DNA from 2 places in the Shinella sp. 20P9.1.1 genome. Region 2 is predicted to be linked to the other one. Evidence: predicted binding sites of a transcription regulator. Region 2 holds the regulator's gene; the other holds the start of a gene.

Region 1 (12,172 bases), on a different contig from region 2:
CGACAATCCGAAGATGCACATGTCCGAGGCGCTCCAGCTCTTCGGCGCCGGCCGCGAGAAGCGCATCTATGCGGTGCCGCCCTATACCGAGGTCGTCAGCCTCGATTTCGAGGACCATCCCTTCGAGATCCAGAGCTTCGACAAACCCTGCGCGTTGTGCGGCGCTGAGAATGTCTATCTCGACGAAGTGGTGCTCGACGACAAGGGCGGGCGAATGTTCGTCTGCTCGGATACCGACCATTGCGAAAACCGCTGCGCCCACGGCCACCGTGGTCATCTCGCCTATAACAAGGAGGCTGCCGAATGACCGACATTCCGCTTCTCAAAGTCCGCGATATCTCGAAATTCTACGGCGCGCGCATCGGCTGCCAGAACGTCTCCTTCGATCTCTGGCCGGGTGAAGTGCTGGCGATCGTCGGCGAATCCGGCTCGGGCAAGACGACGCTGCTCAACTGCCTTGCCACCCGCCTGATGCCGACCTCCGGTGCCGTCGAATACCGCATGCGCGACGGCGACATGCGCGAACTCTCCCGCATGAGCGAGGCGGAACGCCGCTTCCTGATGCGCACCGACTGGGGTTTCGTGCACCAGAACCCGGCCGATGGCCTGCGCATGGCTGTTTCGGCCGGCGCCAATGTCGGTGAACGCCTGATGGCCGTCGGCGACCGGCACTATGGCCAGATCCGCGAGACGGCCGGCGATTGGCTGCGGCGGGTGGAGATCAGCACCGACCGCATCGACGACCAGCCGCGCGCCTTCTCCGGCGGCATGCGCCAGCGCCTGCAGATCGCCCGCAACCTCGTGACCGCGCCGCGCCTGATCTTCATGGACGAGCCGACCGGCGGCCTCGACGTTTCGGTGCAGGCCCGCCTGCTCGATCTGCTGCGCGGCCTCGTCCAGGATCTCGGCCTCTCGGCGATCATCGTCACGCACGATCTTGCCGTCGCGCGCCTCCTGTCGCACCGCATGATGGTGATGAAGGACGGCCTCGTCATCGAGCAGGGCCTGACCGACCGCGTGCTCGACGATCCGCGCGAAGCCTATACCCAGCTCCTCGTTTCCTCGATCCTTCAGGTGTGAAGCATGGTCCCGAAAAGTGGGAACCGGTTTTCGGCCAAGACCATGCGTCAAAAGGAAAAATAATATGCCGACACCCCTCGTTGTTTCCGAAGTCGCGAAGAGTTTCACGATGCATCTTCGCGACGGCATCCGCCTGCCCGTCATGTCCAATGTGAGCTTCTCGGTAAAAGCAGGCGAATGCGTCGTGCTGGGCGGCCCGTCCGGCATCGGCAAGAGCTCGCTGCTCAAGATGGTCTATGGCAACTATGCCGTCGACAGCGGCCAGATCCTGATCGAGCATGGCGGTCGCCTGCTCGATCTCGCGATCGCCGATCCGCGCACCATCCTGTCGGTGCGCCGCGCGACGCTCGGTTATGTCAGCCAGTTTCTGCGCACCGTGCCGCGTGTCGCAGCCGTCGATGTGGTGGCCGAACCGCTCACGGCACGCGGTGTCGCTGCTGCCGAGGCGCAGGAGACGGCAGAAGCGATGCTGGCGCGCCTCAACCTGCCGCGCGAACTCTGGCAACTGCCGCCCGCCACCTTCTCCGGCGGCGAGCAGCAGCGCGTCAACATTGCCCGCGGCTTCATCACCGATCACCGCATCCTGCTGCTCGACGAACCGACAGCCTCGCTCGATGCGAAGAACCGTGCGGTCGTGGTCGGCATGATCGAGGAAAAGAAGGCGGCCGGCGTGGCGCTTCTCGGCATCTTCCACGACGAGGACGTGCGCGAAAAGGTCGCCGACCGCATCGTCGATGTCTCGGCCTTCTCACCGCGAAAGTCTGCCGCATGACCAAATTGTCCGAAACGCCGCTGATCCACCCGACGGCCGTGGTCTCCGACACGGTTCTCGGCCGCTATACGGAAATTGACGAGAACTGCCGCGTCAGCGAAGCCGAGATCGGCGACTATTCCTACATCATGAACGGCGGCTCCGTCTGGTGTGCGACGATCGGCAAGTTCACCAATATCGCGGCGTCCGTGCGTATCAACGCCACGAACCATCCGATGTGGCGTGCGACGCTGCATCACTTCACCTACCGCGCCAACGATTACTGGCCGGATGCGGAGCCTGAGGCCGAATTCTTCTCGTGGCGGCGCGAGCATCGCGTCACCATCGGCCACGATGTGTGGATCGGCCATGGATCGACCATCCTGCCGGGTGTCACGATCGGTAACGGCGCTGTCATAGGCTCCGGTGCCGTCGTCACAAAGGACGTGGAACCCTACACGATCGTTGGCGGCGTCGCGGCCAAGGTGATCCGCGAACGGTTCCCGAGAAACATCGCCGAGCGCATGGAAAAACTCGCCTGGTGGGACTGGGATCATGCCCGGCTGCGCGGCGCTTTGGACGACTTTCGCAAACTTGACGCAGAAGCCTTTCTCGCCCGTCACGATGGGTGAGAAAGGCCGCCCCGGTGCTGGAAAACCAGGCCTGTGGACTGTTATTTTTCCGACATCGAACTGACATCGCCCCTTCATCAACAGCGTTTAGAGCCAGTCCCGAAAACGACAGGACCCGACCCTGGGCCGCAAGTTAAGGAAGAGGGATCCGCCATGTTCCGACTGAAGAATGTCACCCGCCGTTTCGGCACGCGCGTCGCGGTCGACAATGTGACTTTCGACATTCCGCAGGGCCAGATGGTCGGCGTCATCGGCCGCTCGGGCGCCGGCAAGTCCACCATGCTGCGCATGATCAACCGCCTTGCCGATCCGAGCGAAGGCACGATCCATTTCAACGATGTCGAGGTCTCGTCGCTGCGCGGCTCCGCACTGCGCAATTGGCAGCGCGACTGCGCGATGATTTTTCAGCAGTTCAACCTCGTGCCGCGTCTCGACGTGCTGACCAATGTGCTGCTCGGCCGCCTGAACCACCGCTCGACGGTCATGAGCATCTTGAACCTCTTCACCCGCGAGGAGCGTATCATGGCGATCGCGGCGCTGGAACGGCTCGGCATCGAGCAGACGGCGCTGCAGCCGGCCGGCACGCTTTCGGGCGGCCAGCAGCAGCGCGTGGCGATTGCCCGTGCACTGATGCAGAACCCGAAGATGCTGCTCGCCGACGAGCCGATCGCATCGCTCGATCCGCTCAACGCCAAGATCGTGATGGATGCGCTGCGCGACATCAACGAGCGCGACGGCATCACTGTCGTCACCAACCTGCACACGCTCGATACGGCGCGCGCCTATTGCGAGCGCATCATCGGCATGTCCGGCGGCCGCGTCGTCTTCGATGGCCCGGCGCGGGACCTCGATGCCGAGGCCGTGCGCACGATCTACGGCACCGGCGCCGATGGCGCCGAGATCGATGAAAGCCTCACCTCCACGGCGATCCGCAACCCGGCGCGCCAGGACAACATCAAGCAATCCGCCAGCCCGACACCGCTGGCACTGGCTGGTCTCTGACCCGCCGGGATCGAACGGCCCGCGTGAAGGGCCATACACTTCAAGGCACGGCAAAGCCGGCCAAACAGGAGAGAGACCATGCTGAAGAAAGTTCTTCTGGGCGCCGTCGCGCTCATCGCCCTTGCCGGCCACGTACAGGCTGAAGACCTCAAGGAATTCCGCGTCGGCATCATCGGCGGCGAAAACGAAGCCGACCGCCTGCGCAACTACCAGTGCCTCGGCGATCACCTGAAGGCCGAGCTTGGCTTCGAGAAGGTCTCGTTCTTCCCGGCCGCCGACTATGACGGCGTCATCCAGGGCCTGCTTGGCGGTACGCTCGACTATGCCGAACTCGGCGCATCCGGCTTTGCCAAGATCTACCTCGCCAAGGCCGATGCCGTCGAGCCGATCCTGACGACCGTCCAGACCGACGGTTCGACCGGCTACCACTCGATCATGATCGCCCGCAAGGACTCAGGCATCACCAAGCTCGAAGACCTCAAGGGCAAGAAGCTCGGCTTTGCCGACCCCGACTCGACCTCCGGTTACCTCGTCCCGCTCGTCACGCTGCCGGAAGCCATCGGCGGCCCGGTCAAGGAATATTTCGCTGAAACCGGCTTCGGCGGCGGTCACGAAAACCTCGTTCTCGAAGTGCTGAAGGGCACCTTCGATGCCGGCACGACCTTCGGTTCGGGCGTCGGCGAGTGGAAGGACGGCTACACGTCCGGCAACCTGCACAAGATGGTCGAGAAGGGCATTCTCGACATGAACGACATCGTCGAGCTCTGGAAGTCGCCGCTGATCCCGAACGGCCCGATCGTCGTTCGCACGTCGCTCGCCGACGACACCAAGGCGAAGTTCAAGCAGTTCATGCTCGACCTGCCGAAAAAGGACGCGGCCTGCTTCGCTGCCGTCATGGGCGGTGACTTCACCTCGTTCACGGAAGTGAATGTCGACTTCTACAAGCCGATCATCGACGCCCGCAAGGCAACGATCGGCGGCTGATCGCCACGATGCTTCAGGCGCCGGCTGGAAAACCGGCCGGCGTCTTTTCTTGTCGATAACGTTGCCCCACCCACAACGTCATCCTCGGGCTTGACCCGAGGATCCATACATCCGCACCGCATTGCCTGTGGCGTGGATCCTCGGGTCAAGCCCGAGGATGACGGAGGAGGGGGCGGCATTTATCGGCAATCACAAGTACGGAAGATCCCGCGAGGCGGACAGACCATGGCCATGAACACGCTTCACGACGGTTTCAGCGAGAAGGGCGCGCTCATCGAGCAGCACTTTCAAGAGCTGACCGCGCGCCGCCGTCTCTATAGCTGGCTTGGTTTCGCCATCCTCGCGCTCGCGCTGTCTGGTTCGCTGTGGTTTGCCAACGAGACGAATGCGGGAAAATTCTTCGACCGCTTGCCCTATCTCTTCGATTTCGTCGGCGACATGGTGCCGCGCGACGGCTGGGAAGTGTTTCGCGCGCTGTTCGACCTGCCGTCGCCCTATGACGACGGCAGTTTCAAATACAATTATCCCGAGGGGCGGCTCTACATAACCGAGAGCCTCTACGTGCCGGAATATTTCCACAAGATGCTGGAGACGCTGAACATCGCGATCTTCTCCACCGTCATCGGCATGGTCTTCGGTTTCCTGCTCTGTTTCCTCGCCGCCAAGAACCTCGTCGCCAACCGCCTGCTGCGCGGCTTCGTGCGCCGCTTCATGGAAATTCTGCGCGCCTTCCCGGAAGTCGTGCTCGCCGGCTTCTTCCTCGCCATCCTGTCGCTCGGCCCATTGCCGGCCGTCATCGCCGTGTCGATCCACACGGTCGGCGCGCTCGGCAAGCTTTTCTTCGAAGTGGTCGAGAACGCCGACATGAAAGCGGAGGAGGGGCTTCGCGCCGTCGGCGCGAGCTGGGTCGAACGCGTCTGGTTCGGCATCGTGCCGCAGGTCCTGCCAAACTTCATGAGCTATTTCCTGCTGCGCCTCGAGATCAATGTGCGCGCCTCGACGATCATCGGTGCCGTCGGCGGTGGCGGTATCGGCGAGCTGCTGCGGCTTTCGATCGGCCAGAACCACCAGGCCAAGACGCTCGCGATCGTGCTCCTGCTGCTCATCACCATCATCGCCGTCGACCAGTTTTCCGCCTGGCTGCGCCGCAAGCTCGTCGGCGACCAGGCCTTCCGGCTGGCCCAATAGGAGTGCGCCATGACGACCCTCAACCCCGCTGAGATGGATGAGATCGCGGCACGCCACCCGGCCGTCTTCCATCGCTCGTTCTGGCAGCGCTTCCGCGTCGCCATCATTGCCGGCGGCTTCGTGCTCTATGCGCTCTATTGCTGGTGGTTCTTCGCCATCGGCCATGTGCTGGGAACCGCGAACTGGAACATTGCCGGCACCTATCTCGCCGACTGGGTGTCCTACGAGGTGCGCCCGGAAGTGACGATCGCGCCCGATGGCGCGATGAAGCTGACCTATCCGCGCTTTTCGCCGCTCGGGCCGAATGCCGAGCCAGGCTGGGTCGAGATCGAGCGCGGCACGATGAGCCGCACCACGCCGGCTGTGGGTATATCGGTCCCCACGGCCAAGAAATCCGCCTCCATGGGTTTCATGGGCGAGGGCGCCGTTCTCGGTGGTTCGGCTGCGGCCGCAGAAAGCATGGCGACGGCGACGACCCGCGAGGAGGAGGTCGTCAAGCGCGCGAAGATCACACTTAATGCCTCGACAAGCGTCGAGGTCGTGCCGGATCGCGTGACCGTTCAGCATGCCGGCGAAACGCTGGTCGTCGATCTCGACAAGGGCGCCATGAAGGTCGATGGCCCGCTGCCGGCCTGGGCGACGCAGAAGCGGCCGGGCGAAAAGATCACGCTCGCCTTCGGCTTCGCCGGCTGGGGTGAGATCGAGGCCGACGATATATCGATCCGTAAACGCTTCCTCGGCTGGGCGAATTTCCTGTTCGATACGAACTCGCCGTTCCATGGCAAATCGACGGCGGAGGTCTATTCGCTGATCGCCTCGGGCGACCGTATCGACCCGAAACAGTCAAACCTGTCGCTTGCCTGGGACAACATTCTCTACAATGCGGAATGGCAGCATCTCGACGTCTGGACCAAGCTGCTCCAGACCATCGTCATGGCCTTTGTCGGCACGCTCTTCGCGATGCTGCTGGCCTTCCCGCTCGCTTTCATGGCTGCCCGCAACATCACGCGCAACTGGCTTTCCAATCAGCTGACCAAGCGCCTCTTCGACTTCCTGCGCTCGGTCGACATGCTGATCTGGGCGCTGTTCTTCACGCGCGCCTTCGGTCCCGGTCCGCTCGCCGGCATGTCCGCGATCTTCTTCACGGATACCGGAACGCTCGGCAAACTCTATTCCGAGGCGCTGGAGAATATCGACGACAAGCAGCGCGAGGGCGTGAAGTCTGTCGGTGCAGCACCTGTCGCCGTGCAGCGCTATGGCGTGCTGCCGCAGGTCATGCCGCTCTTTGCCTCGCAGGCGCTTTATTTCTGGGAATCGAACACCCGTTCTGCAACGATCATCGGCGCGGTCGGGGCCGGCGGCATCGGCCTGAAGCTCTGGGAGGCGATGCGCACCAATTCGGACTGGGAAAACGTCGCCTATATGGTGTTGCTGATCCTTATCGTCGTCTTCATCTTCGACGGCATTTCCAACGCGTTGCGCTCGCGCCTGATGGGCAAGCCCTCGCACTGATATCGTCCTGGCGGCATGATGCTGCCACACGAATCCTTTCAAGCTCCGGCGTCGCCTCTCGAGGCGAGGTCAAATGACTTTCGGTAGGAATGAGCCCTTGCGTTACGCCCTGTATTTCACCCCGCCCGCCAGCGACCCGTTGACCCTTGCCGCCCAGCGCTGGCTCGGCCGCAATGCCTTTACCGGCGCCCGTCTGGAACAGCCGGCCGTGAACGGTTTTGACGCCGAGGCGCTCGTGGGCCTGACCGCCGATCCGCGCCGCTACGGCTTTCACGCCACGCTGAAGGCGCCGTTTTCGCTGGCCGAGGGTCGCAGCGAGGCCGAGTTGATCGCCGAGATCGGCCGCTTCGTGTCGGAGATCGAGCCCTTCGACATTCCCGAAGTCCTCGTCGGCCGTCTCGGCTCGTTCTTCGCCGTGGTGCCGGGCGATCACTGCGATCCTCTGCAGGCCTTTGCCGGCGAGGTCGTGCGCCGCTTCGAGCGTTTCCGCGCGCCGCTCAGCTCCGCCGATATCGCGCGCCGCAAGCCGGATGAGCTGACCGCGGACGAGCGCCGGAACCTCGTGCAATGGGGCTATCCCTATGTCTTCGACGAGTTCCGCTTCCACATGACGCTGACGGGGCGTGTTCCGGCCGAGCGCTGTGACGCCGTCGAAAGTCTGCTTCTCGATCAATTCGCCGAATTCCATGGTCGACCGCTGCCGATCCACGGCCTGGCGCTCTTCCGGGAACCCTCGCGCAGCGCCGATTTCACCGTCCAGTCGCTCTTCCCGCTGGGTGGGGCCGCCAACAGAAAGACCGCCTGACATGACCCGCGAAACCGTTCTTTCCAATGCCCGCATCGTGCTGGAGGACCAGATTCTCGAAGGCACGCTGGTGCTGCGCGATGGCCTCATCGCCGACATTTCCGAAGGTCCTTCGGCGGCCGGCGAGGACATGGAAGGCGACTTCCTGATCCCGGGCCTTGTGGAACTGCACACCGATCACCTCGAAGCGCATTACTCGCCACGCCCCGGCGTGCGCTGGGGCAAGACGGCGGCGATCCAGTCGCACGACGCGCAGGTGGTGACGTCAGGCATCACCACGGTCTTCGACTGCCTGCGCATGGGCTCGGACGCCGATGGCGGCTTCGAGAAGGGCGAGATGCGCGCCATGGCCGATGCCATCGCCGAGGCGCAGAACGAGGACCGTCTGCGCGCGGAACATCTCATCCACCTGCGCTGCGAGGTTTCGTCAGAAAACGTGCTCGATCATTACGAGGAGTTCGAGGACGATCCGCTGGTGCGTCTCGTCTCGATGATGGATCACGCGCCCGGCCAGCGCCAGTTTCAGACCATGGATCAATACATCGTCTATTATAAAAAGAAGCGCGGTTTGTCAGACGAAGAATTCGAGGATTTTTGCAAGCGCCAGCAGGACCAGTCCGCCCGCTATGCCAAGCCCCACCGCGACGCCATCGCTGCGTCCTGCGCGGCCCGCAACATCTCGGTCGCCAGCCATGACGATGCGACATTGGAGCATGTCGAGGAAGCGATCGGCTACGGCATCCGCCTTGCCGAATTCCCGACCAGCTTCGAGGCCGCCAAGGCCTCGCATGGCGCCGGCATGAGTGTCCTGATGGGGGCGCCGAACATCGTGCGCGGCAAGTCGCATTCCGGCAATATCGCCGCGCGCGATCTCGCCGAGATGGGCGTGCTCGACGTGCTCTCCTCCGACTACGTGCCCTTCAGCCTGATGCATGCGCCCTTCATCCTCGCCGACGAGGGCATGGACCTCTCCAAGTCGATCGCCATGGTCTCGACCACGCCCGCCCGCACCGTCGGCCTCGATGATCGCGGGGCCATCGCCAAGGGGCTGCGCGCCGATATCGTGCGCGTGCGCCGCCCGTCCGGCGTTCCGGTCGTGCGTTCGGTCTGGCGGCAGGGCAAGCGGGTGGCATGAGCGTGACCGGCACCATGGTGGTGGTGGTGGGCCCGAGCGGAGCAGGCAAGGACAGTGTCATGTCCTATGCCTTCAGGCACTTCGCCGACGAGGCGCGGGTGAAATTCGTGCGCCGCGTCATCACACGCCCGGCGGATGCCGGTGGAGAGGCGCATCAGGCGATCGACGTTGACGGGTTTCGCCGCCGCGAGGCCGGGGGCGGCTTTGCCGTCTCATGGGATGCGCACGGACTGTCCTACGGCATTCCGCGCGAAACGCTCGATGAGCTTGCCGATGGCGTGACGCTGGTCGCCAATGGCAGCCGCTCCGCGCTGCCGGCTTTCGCGGCAATCTATCCGCGGCTGAAAGTCGTTGTCGTCACCGCACGCCCGGAAATTCTCGCCGCTCGGCTTGCCGCCCGCGGCCGGGAAAGTGCTGAGGCGATTGCAAAGAGGCTCGATCGCGCGGTGCCGGAAATCGTGGTGGCGGCGGACACCGTCGTCATTGACAACAGCGGCGCGCTTGATGATGCGGGCGAGGCCTTCGTGTCGGTGCTCACGGCAGCGATGGCGCGCGCGGATCAATCGCCTTTCAGCGCCTTGTAGGCGCAAAGCGCCCGTTCGCGCGCCTTGGCGTGGTCGACGAGCGGCTTGGGATAGGTTTTTCCCAGTACCACGTCGGCCTTCTTCAGCACACTTTCGGGCGCGTCGAAGGGTTTGTGGATGAAGGCGGCATCCAGCTTTTCGAGTTCAGGCACGAAGTAGCGCACATAGGTGCCGTCAGGATCGAACTTTTCGCCCTGCAGGATCGGGTTGAAGATGCGGAAGAAGGGGGAGGCATCGGCGCCGGAACCGGCGACCCATTGCCAGTTCGCCGCATTCGACGCCGCATCCGCATCGACGAGCGTATCGCGGAACCATTGTTCGCCGCGCCGCCAATCGATCATCAGGTGCTTGATCAGGAAGGAGGCGGTGATCATACGCACGCGATTGTGCATGAAACCGTGTTTCCAGAGCTGCCGCATGCCGGCATCGACGATGGGATAGCCGGTCGCGCCGCGCGTCCAGGCCTTGAAATCCGTGGTGCTGCCTTCCCACGGAAAGGCGTCGAAACGGTCGTTCCAGTTCTTCTCCGCAAGGGCTGGAAAGTGGAAATGCAGGTGATGGCAGAATTCCCGCCAGACCAGTTCCTTGCGGAAATGGATCACATCGACCGTCGGCGCCTTCAGGCCCCGCGTTGCGTGCCATACCCGCGCGGGCGAGATTTCGCCCATGGCCAGATGCGGCGACAGCAGGGAGGTGGCGTCGATGGAGGGGTGGTCGCGTTTGGCCTGATAGCCGTCGATAGCACCCTCCACGAAGGTTTCGAAGCGCTCCATCGCCGCCTCCTCGCCCGGCGTCCAGACCTCGCCGAACGTGGCCGCCCAGTCCGGCTTGCTGGGCAGCAGGTTCCAGTCATCGAGCGTTTCGGATTTCGGTGCCGGATGAAGAGCGACGAGTTTTTCCGGCGCATCGATCGGCTCATGCGGCTCGCCGTGCCGCTCGAAGGCGCGCCAGAAGGGTGTATAGACGCGGTAGGGCTTCGTCTCGCCTGTCAGCAGGCGGGTCGGGTCGTGCAGCAACTCGCCCGCAAAACTTTTCGCGACCAGACCCCGCCCTTTCAGCGATGCCTTGATGTCCGTATCGATCCTGATGCCGACAGGGTCGTGCCGGCGGTTCCAGTAGACTGTCTCGGCGCCGGTTTCCTCGATCAACGCATCCAGAATTTTACCCGCATCGCCGCTGCGCAGGATCAGCGGCGTTCCTAGCGCCTTGAGCGACTTGCCGAGCGCCGTCAGCGAATGGTGCAGCCACCAGGCCTGCGCGGCACCGAGCGGGCCGGTTCCCTCCGCCGCTTCGCAGATATAGAGCGCCACGAGGGGCTGGCCGCTCTCGGCCGCAGCGAAAAGGGCTGCGTTATCATCCGTGCGCAGGTCACGGCGGAACCAGACGATGACGGGCGGCTTGCTTTTGTCCGACATCGTCTCATTTTCCTTTCGGCAGCGGGCGGGTGAGGATGAAAAGGGCGCTGCAGGACAAAACGAGGCCTACGATCACAGCCAGAAGCACCGGTGGCTGGGTGCGGTAGAAGAAGAAGGCGTAACTCGCGACGATCAGGCTGACGGCGACGATCTTGGTGCGGCCGGAAATCGCACCCTCGCGCTGCCAGTTGGTCAGCGGCGGGCCGAACGTTCTGTGGGTCAGCAGCCATTGTTCGAGACGGGGCGAGGAGCGGGAAAAGCACCAGACCGCGACGAGCAGAAACGGCGTCGTCGGCAGGAGCGGCAGGAACGCACCGACGATGCCGAGCGCCGTCATGAAGAGGCCGGCCATCATGTAGATCGTGCGCACAGGGATCCTCGCCGAAAATCGCATCGCTTGTTCAGATAGAGTGCTTCGCGCCTATCTCCAAGGTGCAAGGTGCCGCGGTTTTGGAACGAAGATGATCGTCGGGCATTCCTGTGGCACCTGGGACTGGAGCACGGTGACGCATGTTGGACGATAGCGAATTTACCGGCGATCACGTATGGTGGATGACCTCGCGCGGGCCCTCGCCGATCGTCGGCACCGCTATACACAATGGTCACTCCGTTCGAGAAAACCTCCTCTCCAGGATGGCGCTCGATGACGAAGGGCGGCTGCGCGAAGAAGATCCCTTCACCGCCGAAACCATCCACGACCTTGCCAACCGTATCGTCTTCCAGCGCTCGCGCTTCGAAATCGATCTCAATCGGGCACGGGATGCCGCGGTCTATCAGCGGCCGGAGCAGGCCTGGGGCCTGAACGTCTGGCGCGAGCCGTTGTCCGACGCGGACCTTGCCGAGAGCCTGGCGCTGCACGATGCCTATTACGGCATGCTGGAAAACTATCTGCGCGGCGTCGAGGCGCAATATGGCGCGTTCGTCGTGCTCGATATCCACAGCTACAACCATCGGCGTGACGGTGCTTCGGGCACACCGACGGCGGCAGCCGACGCGCCTGATATCAATATCGGCACCATCTCCATGGACCGCACCCGCTGGGCGCCCGTCGTCGATGCCTTCATGGATTTCTGCGCCGACTACG
Region 2 (12,172 bases):
CCAAGGTCCAGGCCTGATTTCGCCCACACAGAACGGACAAATGCGGAGGCACCGGCCGACAAAGCCGGTGCCTTCTTTGCTTATCCTTGACGAAACCATAATCCTGTACAATAGCAGGACCTAATCAGTTCAAGGCTTGCCTATGTATCGTGCGCTGACCCGCGACATCGAAGTGACCGTAGAGCCGTATTATCTGGCCGATCAGTCCGATCCCGACGACAGCCGTTACGTCTGGGGATACAGGGTCGTCATTTCAAATCATTCCTCCATCGCCGTGCGGCTCGTGACACGCTACTGGAACATCACCGACCAGAACGGCCAGGTGGACGAGGTCAACGGCCCCGGCGTGATCGGCGAGCAGCCGGTGCTGCGCCCTGGCGATACCTACGAATATTCCTCCGGCTGCCCACTGGAGACGCCGTCCGGCATCATGTTCGGCCGCTACCGCATGGAAGCGGAAAACGGCGAAGCCTTCGACGTCGCCATTCCCGCCTTTTCGCTGGATACGCCGGGGCAGTCGCGCACGCTGAATTGAGCGGTGAGCGATTGCCCCTCATCCGGCCTCCCGGCCACCTTCTCCCCGCAGTCGGGGCGAAGGGACTCAGTCGGACTGTTTTCCTGAAATCACTTTCGTGGACGCAAGGCGGGATCTTGCATCCCTCCCTTCTCCCCGCCTGCGGGGAGAAGGTGGCGGCAGCCGGATGAGGGGCGTGCACCGCCTTACTGCGGCAAAACCTCCACCACTTCGAAGCGGTAGGTCGTCGAGCAGAATTCGCAGGTCACCGCGATCTCGCCCTTGTCGTCGGCCGTATGCGCGATGTCGTCGGCGCTGAGGCCGGCAAGCACGCCCTTCAGCTTCTCACGCGAGCAGGAACAACGGTCGAAGACCTGCTGCGGTTCGTAAACGCGCACGCCGCGCTCATGGAAGAGACGGAACAGCAGCCGTTCGGTGCCGACATTGGGATCCGTCAACTCGTCGGCGTCGATCGTCTCGACCATGGCCTTGGCTTCGGCCCAGTTGTCGTCCTCGGCGATCTTGTGGCCGGCCTCATCACCGTCACCGCCCGGAAGGTCCGATTGGCGCATGCGTTCCGGTGCCTGTGGCAGGAACTGCGCGACCATGCCGCCGGCCCGCCAGCGATGGCGGGATTTGCCGGCCTCGTCGCGGTCGTAGAGTTCGGCGACACCCAGCCGCACCTTGGTCGGAATCTGCTCCGACTGGCGGAAATAGACGCCGGCGATCTCTTCGAGCGTGTGGCCGTCGAGCGGAACGATGCCCTGGTAGCGCTGCGTATGCGCGCCCTGGTCGATGGTGAAGGCGAGGATGCCCTTTCCGAGCAGCTCGTGCGGCTCCGTCGCACCGGCCGCGATCGCGGCATCGAGCGCGTCCTGATCGAAGCGGGCATAGGCGCGCACGTTCTCCGGTGCGGCGAAATCCGCCACCAGCAGGTCGACCGGGCCATCGCCCTTTGTCTGGACGATCAGCTTGCCCTCGAACTTCAGCGAGGTGCCGAGCAACACGGTGAGCGTGATGGCTTCAGCAAGCAGCCGCGCGACGGGCGCGGGATAGTTGTGCCGGCCGAGAATGGTGTCGAGCATCGGGCCGAGCTGCACGGCACGGCCGCGCACGTCGAGGCCTTCGACCTGGAACGGCAGGACATGGTCGTCGCCGGCAAAGCCGACTTCACCGAGTTTCAGGGCACTTTCAGCCATCATCGTTCTGCTCCTTGCACATCGGGAAGCCACCGGGCCATGGGCCCGGCTGCTTTCGACCGGCGTTCTACCGTGATTTGAGCGCGCTCTTGCCCGATCATTCCATACCGGGCGGGCATACGCCAGAGAAAGCGCCTTCCGGCGCTTCGTGATGGCCCCTAGATCGTGCGGGCGGCACGGTTTTTCAAGACGCGTCTCAGACGGCGCCGAGGCACCAGGCGAGGATCGACTTCTGTGCGTGCAGGCGGTTTTCCGCCTCGTCGAAGACCACGGACTGCGGGCCGTCGATGACCTCGTCCGTCACCTCCTCGCCGCGATGGGCCGGCAGGCAGTGCATGAACAGCGCATCCTTGTCGGCGCGCGCCATCAGCTGCTTGTTGACCTGATAAGGCTGGAAGATGTTGTGGCCGCGGGCGCGATGCTCCTGGTTCATCGAGACCCAGCAGTCGGTGACGACGAGATCGACGCCGTCGATGATGGCGTCAGGATCATGGCCGAGCAGGATGTTGCCGCCATTGTCGCGCGCCCAGTTCAAAATCTTGTCGTCGGGCTCCGAGCCCATCGGCACGGCCATCTTCATCGTGTAGCCGAAGCGGGCGGAGCCCTCGACGAAGGAATGCAGCACATTGTTGCCGTCGCCGGTCCAGGCGAACGTCTTGCCCTTGGCGAGACCACGATGCTCCTCGAAGGTCATGACGTCGGCCATGATCTGGCAGGGATGCGTCAGGTCCGTCAGCGCGTTGATGACGGGAACGGTGGCATGCTCGGCAAGCTCCAGCAAGCGGTTGTGGTCCGTCGTGCGGATCATGATGGCATCGACATAACGCGACAGCACCTTGGCGGTGTCGCCGATCGTCTCGGCGCGGCCGAGCTGCATTTCCGTGCCCGACAGGAACAGCGTCTCGCCCCCGAGCTGGCGCATGCCGACATCGAAAGAGACGCGCGTGCGGGTGGAGGGCTTCTCGAAGATCATCGCGAGCATCTTGCCGGCGAGCGGTCGCTCTTCCTTGCCGGCCTTGTTGGCTGCCTTGCGCTTGTGCGCATCGTCCATGATGACGCGGAGATCGCTTTCCGAAACGGCGGAAAGGTCGAGGAAATGCTTGGCCATGATGTGTCCTGTCTGTCCTGGTCTCTGATCAGGCGGCTTTCGCCGCCGTCAGCTTTTCGGCTGCGCGCTCGATGCGGGCGAGCCCTTCGCGTGCTTCTTCGGCGGTGACGGTGAGCGGCGGCAGCAGCCGCAGCACATTGTCGCCGGCCGGCACGCCCAGCAGTTTTTCCGCGCGAACGGCCTTCAGGAGGTCGGCGACGGGGATTTTCGCCTTGATGCCGAGCATCAGGCCCTCGCCGCGCACATCCTCGATCACCTCGGGGAAACGATCCTTCAGCGCCGCAAGGCCCTGACGGAAGACCAGCGCCACGTCGCGCACATGTTCGAGGAAGCCGTCTTCAAGCACGACGTCGAGCACGGCATTGCCGACGGCCATGGCAAGCGGATTGCCGCCATAGGTCGAGCCATGCGTGCCAGCGACCATGCCGGAGGCGGCTTCATTGGTGGCAAGGCAGGCGCCGAGCGGAAAGCCGCCGCCGATGCCCTTGGCGACCGCCATGATGTCGGGCGTCACGCCCGCCCATTCATGGGCAAAGAGGCGGCCCGTGCGGCCGACGCCGGACTGGACCTCGTCGAGGATCAGCAGCAGGCCGTATTCGTCGCAGAGCTGGCGCAACTCCTGCATGAATTCCTTCGAGACGGGACGGATGCCGCCCTCGCCCTGCACCGGCTCGATCAGGATGCCGGCGGTTTCCTCGGTGATCGCATCCTTGACGGCGGCGATATCGCCGAAGGGCAGCTTCAGGAAGCCGGGAGCCTTGGGGCCAAAGCCTTCGATATACTTCTCCTGTCCGCCGGCCGCGATCGTCGCGATCGTGCGGCCATGGAAGGCGCCGTCGAAGGTGATGATATGGAACTTGCCGGGATGGCCCTTGGCGAAGTGATGGCGGCGCGCGGTCTTGATCGCGCATTCCAGCGCTTCGGCACCCGAATTGGTGAAGAACACCTTGTCGGCGAAGGTCGCGTCCGTCAGCCGGCGGCCGAGGCTTTCCTGGCCGGGCACCTCATAGAGGTTGGACAGGTGCCAGACCTTGTCGGCCTGATCCTTCAGCGCGGCGACGAGATGAGGATGCGCATGGCCCAGCGAATTGACGGCGACGCCGGCGGCGAAATCGAGATATCGCTCGCCATCTTCGGCGATCAGCCAGACGCCCTCCCCGCGCGTGAACCGGAGCGGCGCACGCATATAGGTTTCATAGAGCGGCGCGGCATCGGCCATGGCGCGTATCCTCCGAAAAGAGATGCGAAAAAAGACGTCTGACACTTGACTTTTCCGGGCTCCAGAAAAATCAAAAGCCGCCTTTCGGCGGCATGCGGCACTATCGGCATTTCACCTGGGGATGTCAACAAAATCGCACCCCGAGTGACGCTGAACCTCCCGCAAGGTGAGGATTCACGGCACGCGCGGAAGGTGTCTCCATCGAGTCACACCCGACCAGCAAGTTGGGGAAAACCTCGAAATCGATTCGCGCCGATTCCCGCGACTCTTGTCACAGAGTCCCCCGGTCTCTAGGTTAAAGACCAATTACTAGACTGCATGCGGCGGAACTAGTCACCAAAAGAGTTGAAGGCGTTCAGGTTCCGGATCTGTCCGGGACGCGACGAGGGATTCCCGCATCGAACGCCGAGCGGAGACGAAAACATGAACTGGACAGACGAGCGCGTCGAAAGACTCAAGAAGCTCTGGGCCGAGGGTTTGAGCGCGAGCCAGATCGCGGCACAACTCGGCGGCGTCAGCCGCAATGCCGTCATCGGCAAAGTGCACCGGCTGAACCTGCCGGGCCGCGCCAAGGCCGGCGGAACGCAGGCCACCGCCCGCCCGAAGCGCCCGGCGCCGGCGGCCCCCCGCCCCGCGACCTTCCAGGCCCGTGCCGTCACGCCGCGCACCGCAGCCCGTCCGGCAGCGATCGCCAAGGACGACATGGACACGGAATTCGAGGCCGTCGCCGAACAGCTCCCGGTTCCCGCCAACGGCAACAATGTCGTCGTGCCGATGTCGCGCAAGCTGGAACTGACGCAGCTCACCGAGCGCACCTGCAAGTGGCCGATCGGCGATCCGCTGAACGAAGACTTCCATTTCTGCGGCAACGAATCCCCTGACAATTCGCCCTACTGCACCTACCACCAGCGCCTCGCCTACCAGCCCTCGGCCGAGCGCCGCCGGATGCGCTGACAGCAATCGATATGAAATGAAAACGGAGCCGAAAGGCTCCGTTTTTGTTTGAGGCGATGGATGGCAGCCCCAAAACGCAAACAGGCCCCGCAGGGCCCATTTCCGTCCTTGGGAGGAATGGCGGATCGCTCAGGTTTCCAGCGAATAGCCGGCGCCGCGGACAGTGCGGATGACGTCCTGCATATTGGCGAAGTTGAGCGCCTTGCGCAGACGGCCGACATGCACGTCGACGGTGCGCTCGTCGACATAGATGTCGTGGCCCCATACACCGTCCAGCAGCTGCGAGCGCGAGAAGACGCGGCTCGGCGAGGTCATCAGGAATTCCAGGAGGCGGAACTCCGTCGGGCCGAGGCGAACCTCGCGGGTGCGACGGTGGACGCGGTGGGTCTCGCGGTCGAGCTCGATATCGCCGCAGCGCAGCACCGTCGAGACGACCTCGGGCTTGGCACGGCGCAGCATGGCGCGCACGCGCGCCACCAGTTCCGGCGTCGAGAAGGGCTTGACGACATAATCGTCGGCGCCGGTGGCCAGACCACGCACTCGCTCGCTCTCCTCGCCGCGCGCCGTCAGCATGATGATCGGCAGGCGCTCGGTTTCCGGCCGCTGGCGCAGGCGCCGGCACAGCTCGATGCCGGAAACGCCCGGCAGCATCCAGTCGAGGATGAGGAGGTCGGGCATGCGCTCCTGCAAGCGCATTTCCGCCTCGTCACCCGATAGGATCGTATCGACCTCGAAACCCTCGGCTTCGAGATTGTAGCGCAGGAGAACGCTCAGCGCCTCCTCGTCTTCCACGACGGCTATTCTGGGCACCATGGACAGGGTTCCTGCTCAAACTTACTCGGACGCTTCGGCGATGTCGGCCGCGACGACCGATGTCGATGTATCGTCCTTCGGGCGCTCGCCTTCCGGCTGGGAGCCGGTCGCCATGTAGTAGATGGTTTCGGCGATGTTGGTCGCGTGGTCGCCGATGCGCTCGATGTTCTTGGCGCAGAACAAAAGATGCGTGCAGGGCGTGATGTTGCGCGGGTCTTCCATCATGTAGGTCAGCAGTTCGCGGAACAGCGAGGTGTAGATCGCATCGATCTCGTCGTCGCGCTCGCGGATGGCCTTGGCCTTGTCCACCGAGCGGGTGGCGAAGACGTCGAGCACTTCCTTGAGCTGCATCAACGCCAGTTCGGCGAGATGCTCGAGGCCGCGGGCGAGCTTGCGCGGCATGCCCGAGCTCTGCACGGCAATCACGCGCTTTGCGGTGTTCTTGCCGAGGTCGCCGACGCGCTCCAGTTCGGCAGCGATGCGGATCGTGCCCATGATTTCGCGCAGGTCCGCCGCCATCGGCTGGCGCTTGGCGATGGTGACGATCGCCTTTTCGTTGATCTGGCGCTCGGCATTGTCGAGGATGACATCCTCGGAAATGACCTTCTGGGCCAGCGCCACGTCGGTGGAAACGAGGGCGCGGACGGAATCCGCCACCATCTGCTCGGCCGTGCCGCCCATTTCGGAGATGCGGCGGGAGAGGTACTTCAGTTCTTCGTCGTAAATCGAAACAATATGGGTCGATGACATCGTTCTGTCCTTAATGCGCTCGGGTTTCAGGGGCGTCAGCGACGAAAGCGTCAGCCGAAGCGGCCCATGATGTAGTCCTGCGTGCGCTGGTCATCCGGGTTGGTGAACATCTTGTCGGTGTCGTTCTCCTCGACGAGGTTGCCGAGGTGGAACATGGCGGTGCGCTGCGAGACGCGGGCCGCCTGCTGCATGGAGTGCGTCACGATGACGATGGTGAAGTTGGCGCGCAGCTCGTGGATGAGCTCCTCGACCTTGGCCGTCGCGATCGGGTCGAGTGCCGAGCAGGGTTCGTCCATCAGGATGACTTCGGGGCTGACGGCGACGGCGCGTGCGATGCACAGGCGCTGCTGCTGGCCGCCGGAGAGGCCCGTGCCGCCTTCCTGCAGGCGATCCTTCACCTCGTTCCACAGGCCGGCCTTCTGAAGGCTCTTTTCCACGATGGCGTCCATGTCGGCCTTCGACTTGGCAAGACCGTGGATGCGTGGGCCGTAGGCGACGTTTTCGTAGATCGACTTCGGGAACGGGTTCGGCTTCTGGAAGACCATGCCGACGCGGGCGCGCAGTTCGACGACGTCGATGTTCGGGTCGTAGATATCGTCCGTATCGAGCGTGATGCGGCCGGTGACGCGGCAGCCGTCGATCGTGTCGTTCATGCGGTTCAGCGTGCGCAGGAAGGTCGACTTGCCGCAACCCGACGGGCCGATCAGCGCCGTCACGGTGTTTTCGCGGACGTTGAGATTGACGTCGTAGAGGGCGCGCTTGTCGCCGTAATAGACCGAAACGTCCTTGCCGATCATCTTGTAGGAAATGTCGTTCATTTTCTTGTCCAGCGCTTTCTCGACTGCTGCTTCTAACATCATGTTCATAGGATCGGTCCTTCTACCAGCGCCGTTCGAAACGGCGGCGCAACAGGATGGCGCCAACATTCATGAGGATGAGGAAGATGAGGAGCACCATGATGGCGCCCGAGGTGCGCTCCACGAAGGCACGCTCGGCCTCGTTCGCCCACATGTAGATCTGTACCGGCAGAGCCGTGGAGGGTTCCAGCGGCGTTCCGGGAATATCGGCGACGAAGGCGACCATGCCAATGAGCAGCAGCGGTGCGGTTTCGCCGAGCGCATGCGCCAAACCGATGATCGTGCCTGTCAGGATGCCCGGCATGGCGAGCGGCAGGACGTGGTGGAACACGGTCTGCATCTTGGATGCGCCGAGGCCGAGGGCGGCGGAGCGGATCGACGGGGGCACGGCCTTGAGGGCAGCGCGGGTCGCGATGATGATCGTCGGCAGCGTCATCAGCGTCAGCACCAGGCCACCGACGAGGGCTGCCGAGCGCGGGAAGCCCGCGAAATTGACGAAGACGGCGAGACCGAGCAGACCGTAAACGATCGACGGCACGGCGGCGAGGTTGTTGATGTTCACCTCGATCAGATCCGTGAAGCGGTTCTTCGGGGCGAATTCCTCGAGATAGATCGAAGCGGCGACGCCGATGGGCAGCGACAGCACCAGAACGATCAGCATCATGTAGAGCGAGCCGACGATGGCAACGCCGAGGCCTGCCGCTTCCGGACGGCTCGATGCGCCGTTGATGAAGAGGCCAGTGTTGAAGTGCTTGGAGAGCGCGCCGCTTTCGACGAGCGTGTTCATCCAGCCGACCTGCTTGTCGGAGATCTTGCGGTTGTTTTCCGCTACCGAGAGATCGATCTGGCCTTTGAAGGCCGAGTCGAGATCACCGTGCGCAAGGAATGTCACCGTCTGCGTGGTGCCGATGATCGCCGGATTGGCGACGACCATGTCGCGGAACTGCGTGCGAACGCTGTCCGAGATCATGCCGTTGACGGCCTTGAGGCCGGCACGGTCCTTTTCATCGACGCCGAGAACCTTGGCGAGCGCGTTACGGGCAACGACCGGATAGTTGGCCGAGACCAGCTTCTGCGGGTTGGTGGCGCGCTCGTTGTTCTTGTCGATGACCTGTTCGGAGAACTCGACCGGAATGGTGATCATCGACTGCTGAAATGCGGTGTAGCCCTTGGAGACCACAGAAAACAGCAGAAGGAACAGGAAGAGCAGACCGAAGGCGATCGCTGCCATGCCGAAGAGGCGGAAGCGGCGCTCGGCGGCGTAGCGGCGGCGAAGGCCGATGTCGCGGCGTTCGGGTTTGGCGGTGACGCCAAGGGCGGCCATCGAAGGGCTCGTGGAGACCTGGCTCATTCGTACTGCTCCCGGTATTTGCGCACGATGTAAAGGGCGTAGATGTTCAGGCAAAGCGTGATGAAGAACAGCGTGATGCCGAGTGCGAAGGCCACCAGCGTCTGCGGCGAGGTGAATTCGAGGTCACCCGTCAGCTGGTTGACGATCTTGACGGTCACGGTTGTCATCGGCTCGAAGGGATTGAGCTGCATGCGGGCGGCAACACCGGCGGCAAGCACCACAATCATGGTTTCGCCGACGGCGCGCGAGGCGGTCATCAGCAGCGCGCCGACGATGCCCGGAAGTGCTGCCGGCAGAATGACGCGCTTGATCGTTTCCGAACGCGTGGCACCCAGACCAAGCGAACCGTCACGCAGCGCCCGCGGCACGGCGGTGATGATGTCGTCCGACAGCGAGGAGACGTAAGGGATCAGCATGATGCCCATGACGAAACCGGCGGTCAGAACGCTCTGCGCCTGGATAAAGTTCGTGTAGTTGCCGGTGACGAGGCCGTTCAGCTGGGCGGAGATATCGCGCAGGAACGGGCCGACGGTCACCAGCGCGAAGAAGCCGTAAACGATGGTCGGGATGCCGGCGAGCACTTCGAGCAGGGGCTTGGCCACCGAACGGACGTGCCGCGAGGCATATTCCGACATGTAGATAGCGGCGAAGAGGCCGACCGGCACGGCGACCAGCATAGCGACAAAGCCGATATAGAGCGTGCCGGCAAGCAGCGGGATCAGGCCGAACTGGCCGGCGGAGGCCGTGGCACCCGCAGCGGCGAAACGCGGATCCCAGACCGTGCCGAAGAAGAATTCCCAGGCCGGCACCATGTTGAAGAAGTGCACGGCTTCCGTGAACATCGAGGCGACGATGCCGACCGTCGTAAGGATGGCGATCGACGAGGCGCCGATGAGGCCGACCAGCATCATGCCTTCGACGCGGTTGCGGGCGCGGAATTTTGGCGCGATCGAGCGATAGGAAAAGAACGCACCGACGGCGGCGACGATAACGACGAGGATCGACAGCATGGTGCCGCTCGTGTTCGTCATGCGGTTGAGGTCGTCGGCCGACTTCAGCATGTAGGGCGCGGGCTCGGCGGCGACCGGCACGCCTTTGCTGGCGAGCACGTCGCGAGCGGCGGCACCGTCCTTGAACAGGGCCTCACGCTCTTCCGCCGTCAGCACCTTGAAGCCGCGGGCGATGGCCGAGATCATGTTGTAGTTGAGGTTCTGCGTGGCCTGCGGCTCGGCCTTCACCTCTTCAGGGAAGCCGGCGCGGACGGTCGAGCTGATATAGATCGGGCTGGCGATGACCCAGACGAACACGACAACAACCGCCGGAAGAATGGCCCACAGGGCAACGAACGAGCCGTAATAGCCCGGCCGCGAATGCAGGTTTGAAAGCTTGCCGCCGGCAAGCGCGTTGGCGCGCCAGCTGCCAATAAGATAGCCCACCACGCCGATTGCGGCGACGACGAGCAGAAGAAGGGAAATACTCATTGAGGAAATTCTCCCGGCGAGATCATCCGCGGTGTCATTCATGCGACGGGCGAAATTTGCCCGAAAGGAAGCGGCCGGCGCGTGTCTAGCGCGCCGGCCAACGTCAATTACATGATCTTGCCGTCGACGAAGGCCTTGCGGACCTCTTCACGCTCGGCGTCCGGAGCCGGAACGAGGCCGTATTCGGCGAGCGGGCTGTCGGGGCCGATCATGTCGTCGCTCGTGAAGAACTCGACATATTCCTTCAGGCCGGGGATGACGCCAAGATGTGCCTTCTTGACGTAGAAGAACAGCGGGCGCGAAACCGGGTATTCGCCGGAAGCGATCGTCTCGGTCGACGGAACGATGCCGCTGACGGTCGCGACCTTCAGCTTGTCGGCGTTGTTTTCGTAGAAGGAGAGGCCGAACACGCCAAGGCCGGTCTTGTTGGCGGCGATGCGGGCCAGCGTTTCGGTGTAGTCGCCGTCGATGTCGACAGCCAGGCCGTCCTTGCGAACGGCGATGCACTTGGCATGCTGTTCCTTTTCGTCGGCAACGGCAGCCTTGATCACGTCGAGAGCGCCGGTGGCCTTGCAGCCTGCGGCCAGCATCTTCTCGTCGAAGACTTCGCGGGTGCCGTGCTTTTCGCCCGGAATGTAGGCGGCGATTTCAGCGTCCGGCAGGTCCTTGTTGACGTCCGACCACTTCTTGTTCGGGTTGGCGACGAGCTTGCCGTCGACGACGATTTCAGCGGCGAGCGCGAGGTAGAGGTCCTTCGGCTCGAGCTTCAGGTCGGCATTGCCGCTATCGGTTGCGAAGACGATGCCGTCATAGCCGATCTTCACTTCCTGAATCTCGGTGACGCCGGCTGCCTTGCAGGCCTCGATTTCGCTGTCCTTCATCGGACGCGACGCGTTGGCGATGTCGAGGGTCTCCGGGCCGACGCCCTTGCAGAATTCCTTGAGGCCGCCACCCGTGCCGCCGGATTCGACGATCGGGGTCTTGAAGTCGGGGAAGGTCTCGCCGAACGTCTCGGCGACGATCTTGGCATAGGGAAGAACGGTGGACGAGCCGGCGATCTGGATCTGGTCGCGCGCAACGGCAACGCCTGCGAATGCGGCGGAGGCAACGAGCGCCGCGAGGGTGAGCTTAAGAGATTTCATCTGGGTTCTCCCGAAGAGGACGTGTGTGGAAAGCGCTGTTTTCGCGCTGTCTGCCGTTGACCGGCGGCTCTTCTCTAAACCCCGGACGCCCTCTCTTTTATGTCGGTTTGACGAAACATTTGTGACACACCAAGCCACTGAAAATACTAACATATTTTCAGCGGCACGAAAGGACCGCGTCCTTTTATGTCAAAAACGCACGGTAAAGACCGTGCCCTTGCCCACTTCGGACTTCACCACCAGACGCGCCCGGTGGCGGGTGAGGATGTGCTTGACGATGGCAAGACCGAGCCCTGTGCCCTTCTTGGACCGGCTCGCTTCCACGTTAACCCGGTAGAAACGTTCGGTGATGCGCGGGACATGTTCGGGTGGAATACCCGGACCATAGTCGGTGACCGACAATTCGACCGGCGCACCGCCGCCGCCTGTCAGCGCCACATCCACCCGCTTGCCCTCCTGACCGTATTTGCAGGCGTTCTCGATCAGGTTCTCCATGACCTCGACCAGCTCGTCGCGGTCACCGTTGACCATGAGGGCATGCCCGGGCAGGTCGAGGGCGATCTCGACGCCGAGATCGGTCGCAAGCGGTTGCAGGCTGTCGCGCACATGGGCGATCAGCGGCACCAGATCCACCGTCTGGTCGGGCGTGAGGTTCGAGCGCAGTTCAAGCCGCGACAGCGACAGGAGGTCATCGACGAGGCGGCTCATGCGCGTCGCCTGCTCATGCATGATGCCGAGAAAACGCTCATGCGCCTTCACGTCGTTCTTCGCCGGCCCCTGCAGG

The links. Region 2 encodes PhoB, which activates phosphate uptake and scavenging genes when phosphate is short. Its sites were predicted from a motif close to TGTCATNNANCTGTCAT; they were not measured.
Region 1: a site for PhoB is predicted at 2,514-2,530, ahead of phnC (phosphonate ABC transporter ATP-binding protein). Genes of this name have one in related genera too.

What each region holds. Positions count from the first base shown of each region.
Region 1 is NZ_JBYOLC010000001.1:275,428-287,599, forward strand. Features, by position in the region: gene AC27VQ_RS01250 (alpha-D-ribose 1-methylphosphonate 5-phosphate C-P-lyase PhnJ) at 1-307, shown strand, start outside; gene phnK (phosphonate C-P lyase system protein PhnK) at 304-1,080, shown strand; gene phnL (phosphonate C-P lyase system protein PhnL) at 1,145-1,852, shown strand; gene AC27VQ_RS01265 (DapH/DapD/GlmU-related protein) at 1,849-2,463, shown strand; gene phnC (phosphonate ABC transporter ATP-binding protein) at 2,617-3,465, shown strand; gene phnD (phosphonate ABC transporter substrate-binding protein) at 3,544-4,449, shown strand; gene phnE (phosphonate ABC transporter, permease protein PhnE) at 4,681-5,637, shown strand; gene phnE (phosphonate ABC transporter, permease protein PhnE) at 5,647-7,149, shown strand; gene AC27VQ_RS01290 (DUF1045 domain-containing protein) at 7,247-7,954, shown strand; gene AC27VQ_RS01295 (alpha-D-ribose 1-methylphosphonate 5-triphosphate diphosphatase) at 7,956-9,089, shown strand; gene phnN (phosphonate metabolism protein/1,5-bisphosphokinase (PRPP-forming) PhnN) at 9,086-9,673, shown strand; gene AC27VQ_RS01305 (cryptochrome/photolyase family protein) at 9,649-11,088, opposite strand; gene AC27VQ_RS01310 (YbaN family protein) at 11,093-11,425, opposite strand; gene AC27VQ_RS01315 (N-formylglutamate amidohydrolase) at 11,599-12,172, shown strand, end outside.
Region 2 is NZ_JBYOLC010000002.1:204,242-216,413, reverse strand. Features, by position in the region: gene AC27VQ_RS04650 (O-succinylhomoserine sulfhydrylase) at 1-17, shown strand, start outside; gene apaG (Co2+/Mg2+ efflux protein ApaG) at 143-535, shown strand; gene AC27VQ_RS04640 (Hsp33 family molecular chaperone) at 721-1,713, opposite strand; gene argF (ornithine carbamoyltransferase) at 1,910-2,821, opposite strand; gene AC27VQ_RS04630 (aspartate aminotransferase family protein) at 2,850-4,040, opposite strand; gene AC27VQ_RS04625 (GcrA family cell cycle regulator) at 4,464-4,994, shown strand; gene phoB (phosphate regulon transcriptional regulator PhoB) at 5,124-5,807, opposite strand; gene phoU (phosphate signaling complex protein PhoU) at 5,829-6,557, opposite strand; gene pstB (phosphate ABC transporter ATP-binding protein PstB) at 6,608-7,423, opposite strand; gene pstA (phosphate ABC transporter permease PstA) at 7,437-8,738, opposite strand; gene pstC (phosphate ABC transporter permease subunit PstC) at 8,762-10,246, opposite strand; gene AC27VQ_RS04595 (substrate-binding domain-containing protein) at 10,354-11,388, opposite strand; gene phoR (phosphate regulon sensor histidine kinase PhoR) at 11,578-12,172, opposite strand, start outside.